2 regions of the Serratia sp. TSA_105.2 genome follow, and region 2 is predicted to be linked to the other one. Evidence: riboswitches for the same ligand, from Rfam matches in the RefSeq annotation. Region 2 holds a riboswitch; the other holds the start of a gene.
What was found. A riboswitch is a leader RNA that binds a small molecule or an ion and turns the genes downstream of it on or off. The one in region 2 is predicted to bind fluoride.
Positions count from the first base shown of each region.

Region 1: linked by a shared signal. The riboswitch ahead of ACUTSC_RS02700 (DHHA2 domain-containing protein) and the one ahead of crcB (fluoride efflux transporter CrcB) in region 2 are both predicted to bind fluoride.

Region 1 is NZ_JBQZFT010000001.1:613,152-615,347, reverse strand. Features, by position in the region: gene ACUTSC_RS02700 (DHHA2 domain-containing protein) at 1-827, opposite strand, end outside; fluoride riboswitch at 868-943, opposite strand; gene ACUTSC_RS02695 (diguanylate cyclase domain-containing protein) at 1,117-2,196, shown strand, end outside.
Region 2 is NZ_JBQZFT010000002.1:667,868-670,063, forward strand. Features, by position in the region: gene ACUTSC_RS09610 (diguanylate cyclase) at 1-421, shown strand, start outside; gene ACUTSC_RS09615 (hypothetical protein) at 423-665, opposite strand; fluoride riboswitch at 748-810, shown strand; gene crcB (fluoride efflux transporter CrcB) at 890-1,273, shown strand; gene ACUTSC_RS09625 (TetR/AcrR family transcriptional regulator) at 1,563-2,159, shown strand; gene ACUTSC_RS09630 (Bcr/CflA family efflux MFS transporter) at 2,166-2,196, shown strand, end outside.

The DNA of each region.
Region 1 (2,196 bases), on a different contig from region 2:
ATATCGGTGACCAATAGTGCAGCCATCTCCAGCCCGGCTTCCTGCTTCGCTTGTTCAAGCGCCTGTTGCAGTGCGGGCAACAGCGGATCGATGTCGCTCATGGCCCGCACTTCTATCTGCGACAGCAGCAGCGAGACGCTATGGATGCGGTAATCCTTGGCGTCGCGGTGCAGCAACTGCGCGGCGGATTGCCCCGAGAGATCGGTTTTGGCGGCCAGCAGACCGGCGGTGAAGGCGTCATAGTCGACGTGAGAGATTGCGCGTAACCGGGTGACCGCCAGCCGATCCTGTTCCGTGGTGGTTGGCGCACTGAGCGCGACGGTATCGCTCAGGATGGCGCCCAGCAGCAGCGTGGCCTGGGCGGCGCAAAGCGGCATCGGCCTTTCTGCCGTCAGGATCTGCAGGATCACGGTGGCGCAACAGCCGACGGCGCGCACCCAGACATCGGGCGGGTTGTGGGTGACTAACGTGCCCAGCCGGTGATGGTCGATAACGCCGACCACGTCGCTGTCGAGCAATGAGGCCGGGCCTTGTTCGATATCGGTAAAGTCGACCAGCCAGACTTTGCGGTCACGAAGATCGTCTGTCAGCAGCGCAGGCGCTTGCACGCCGGCGGCGGCCAGTATGTAGCGGGTTTCCGGCGTCAGATCGCCGAGGCGGAAAGCCACGGCCGGTTTGCCGAGGTGATTGAGCCAGTCCGCGACCACCAGCGCGCTGCAGATGCTGTCGCTGTCGGGATTTTTATGGCCGAAAACGTACAGGGGCATTTCCCGCGCGACGGCATCGGGCTGGAACGGAAAAGGGGTAAGACGTGAGATTTCATTCATAGCGACTCCTGACATACCTGCCTAAAAAATAAAGCGAAGTTGTATATCAGGCGTCATCATCCGGTTCGAGTGAACGCGGCGGTTGGGAAAGGTGGAACACCATCACCTTGTGAACGACTGTAGCGCAGCGCGGGGGTAAACGCAACGTCCGGCAAAGTTGGCGAGAATACATAATCGGATTGATACTGTGAGTGAGTCTATGATGGACAAGGATATTATTTGCCGCGAACCGACGGATAGGCTGAACGGACTCACTGCCGGATCCGTGGGTGACACAATGGGAGACAACATGCTCGAACCCTGCTTCCCCGAAAACGAAGCCGAACGCCTGTCGGTATTGAATTCGCTGAACGTGCTGGATTCGAACTCGGTGGAAAAACTGGATCGCATCACGCGGTTGGCGGCGAAATACTTCGGCGTGACCATTGCGCTGGTGTCGCTGATCGACCGGGATCGCCAATGGTTTTTGTCCCGCTACGGTCTGGATGCCCGGGAAACGCCGCGCAATATCTCGTTTTGCGGCCATGCCATCTTGCAACGCGAAGCGCTGGTGGTGCCCGATACCGCCAAAGACCCGCGCTTTTTCGATAATCCGCTGGTGATCGGCGGGCCGCGGATCGGTTTTTACGTCGGGCAGCCGCTGTTGTCGCTCGACGGGTTGCCGCTCGGCACCCTGTGCATTATCGACAGCCACCCGCAGCCGTTTTCCCCGGAACAACTGGCCGATCTGCATGATTTCGCCGCCGTGGTGGAGGAGTACCTGCAGAGCATTGAACGCCACGTCTATACCGAAAACCTGAAATCCGACCTGCAGCGCACGGAGGCCCTGTTCGAACAGACCTTCGCCCAGGCGGCGGTAGGGATGGCGCTGGTCTCGCTGCAAGGATATTGGCTGCGGGTAAATCCGCGCATTTGCGAAATGCTGCACTATTCCGAACGTGAACTGATGGAGCGCACCTTCCAGGACATTACCTACCCGCTCGATCTCAACACCGACCTGGAAAAGCTGCAGCAGCTGCTGAAAAATGAAATCAGCACCTATTCGATGGAAAAACGCTATTTCCGCGCCGACGGCTCGATCGTGTGGGTGCAACTGACGGTGGCGCTCAATCGGTTGCCGAATGGCAAACCGGACCATTTCATCTCGGTTATCGTCGATATCAGCGAGCGCAAAGCGGCCGAGGCCGATCTGTTCGCCCTGCAACACGAGCTGGAACAACGCGTCGAAATTCGCACGCGGGAGCTGAACGTGGTGGTGAAAAAGCTCAACGAAGAGATTGAGACCCGGATGCTCGCCGAATATCAGCTCAGCACGGAGAAGGAACGCCTGCGCGCCATCACCGACAACATGCCGGCCTTAATCAGCCAG
Region 2 (2,196 bases):
CCGCTACCAGGACAACGCCACGTTGATCCTGATGGATATCGATCGTTTCAAAACCATCAACGATACTTTCGGCCATGCGCTGGGGGATGAGGCCCTGGCGGCGTTGGCGGAAGAGCTGCTGATTGGCTTGCGCAACGTGGATATCGTCGGGCGCTACGGCGGCGACGAATTTGGCGCGGTGCTGCCGAACACCAGCGCTGAACAGGCGGAAATCGTCCTGCGGCGCATCCAGCAGCGGCTGGACGCCGTTATCTTCAAAGAGGCGCCACAGCTGCGGCTGCAGATCAGCGCCGGCATCGCCAACTACCACCCCGCGCTGGGCGGTTATCTGGACTGGCTGAAAGCGGCCGACGGCGCGCTTTACCGGGCGAAGCAAAATGGCCGCAACCGGCTGGAAACGGCGGCGCCGACGGGCGACTAACTTACTGGTTTAATAACTTGGCAAAATACTTCGGCGCTTCGACAAAACCTTCACGCCGGTAAAACGCATGCGCCCGCTCGCGGCGGCTGTGGCAATGGACCTCCAGCCGATCGCAGCCGCGACGGTGCGCCAGCAGCTGGTGCATTCGCTGCGTCAGAAACGCCTCGGTGCCGGGATAATCCAACGTCGTCATTAATTCGGCGATAGCATGCCTGTCGCTCAGGCGCGCCGTTCTGATTTCCATGGGATGACCTCGCAGATTGTCGATACTACAAAATAGGCGGCGTTAGGTGTAACATCCACCGGGTACGGCAAAAAAGGCCGTGCGGCACGCTGGAGATGACATTCCTCCCTAACCGCCTTCACAGGCTGATGATGTCTACGTAACCTCTCGGAGAGAGGCGCGTAGCGTTACGCCAGTCCCTTTCCGAGCCCCGTGAATTTCTCTGATTGAAAGGTAGTTGCCCCATGTTGAGCTCTTTACTGGCCGTATTTATCGGCGGCGGCGTCGGCAGCGTTTTGCGCTGGGCGGTAAGCATGAAAATGAATCCGCTGAACGCCCACATTCCGCTCGGTACGCTGATGGTCAATCTGATCGGCGGTTTTATCATCGGCCTGGCTATGGCGATTTTCACCCGCATGACGCATCTGGATCCCACCTGGAAATTACTGATCACCACCGGATTCTGCGGCGGCCTGACCACTTTCTCCACCTTTTCGCTGGAGGTGGTGTACCTGATGCAGGATGGCCGCTTCGGCTGGGCGCTGGCCAACATGCTGCTCAACCTGGCCGGCTCGCTGGCGATGACGCTGCTGGCTTTCATGCTGGTGATGTGGGTCAACGGGCGCTAAGCCCTTAATGTTTCCTTAATCTTGCATGCGCATAATCTCATCCAGTACTTCTGACTGGATGAGAAACCGCTATGTTTAGCCTGCCGAAAACCGCCGCCGAAGCGATTGCCGTTGCGCTGTGCGTGCTGATCGTCGCCGCCTTTATCAAATCCTACCTGTTCGCTTAAGCGCCTTTTCCCCACCGCACGCGTTGATCTTGCGTCTTTTCGGCCGATCACACTACAATTGAGAATGAACGTTCACACCCAAAAATGTGAACCCGGCTCACGCGTAGCAAAGGATCGGGCAGATGCTCTCCCCCAACGACAGTAAACAGGCCAAGGTACAGGCTCGCCGCGATCAGATCGTCGAAGCGGCGAAAACCAGCTTCCGCCGCCACGGCTTCCACGCCGCCAGCATGGCGGAGATCGCCCAGGGCTCGCAGCTCAGCGTCGGGCAAATCTATCGCTATTTCGCCAATAAAGACGCGATTATCGAGGAAATCGTCAACCGCATCATCGCCAGCAAGATGCAGCGGCTGGAAAACCTTGGCGATCACATCAACCTGATCGCCGGCACGCTGGCGGCGCGCACGCTGTTTCAGCAGCCGGGCGAGAGCGAAACCGATCACATGCTGATGCTGGAAGTAACCGCCGAGGCCACGCGCAACCCGGTGGTGGCCAAAATGCTCAGCGATGCGGAAGCGCGGCTGTTTCGCCACGTGTGCCACAACCTACAGCGGCTGTATCCCCATTTCAGCGCGGAAGAGATCGCCGCGCGGGTGGAGTTTATCGCCGTCATGAGCGAAGGCACCGGTTACCGCATCCTTACCACGCAAAAAGCCGATGCGTCCCTGCTGCGCGATCTGTATCAGCAGGCCATTTCTCACCTGTTCAGGAAACGCTAATCTCCCATGACCAAACACTTAGCCAGACAACGTCTGG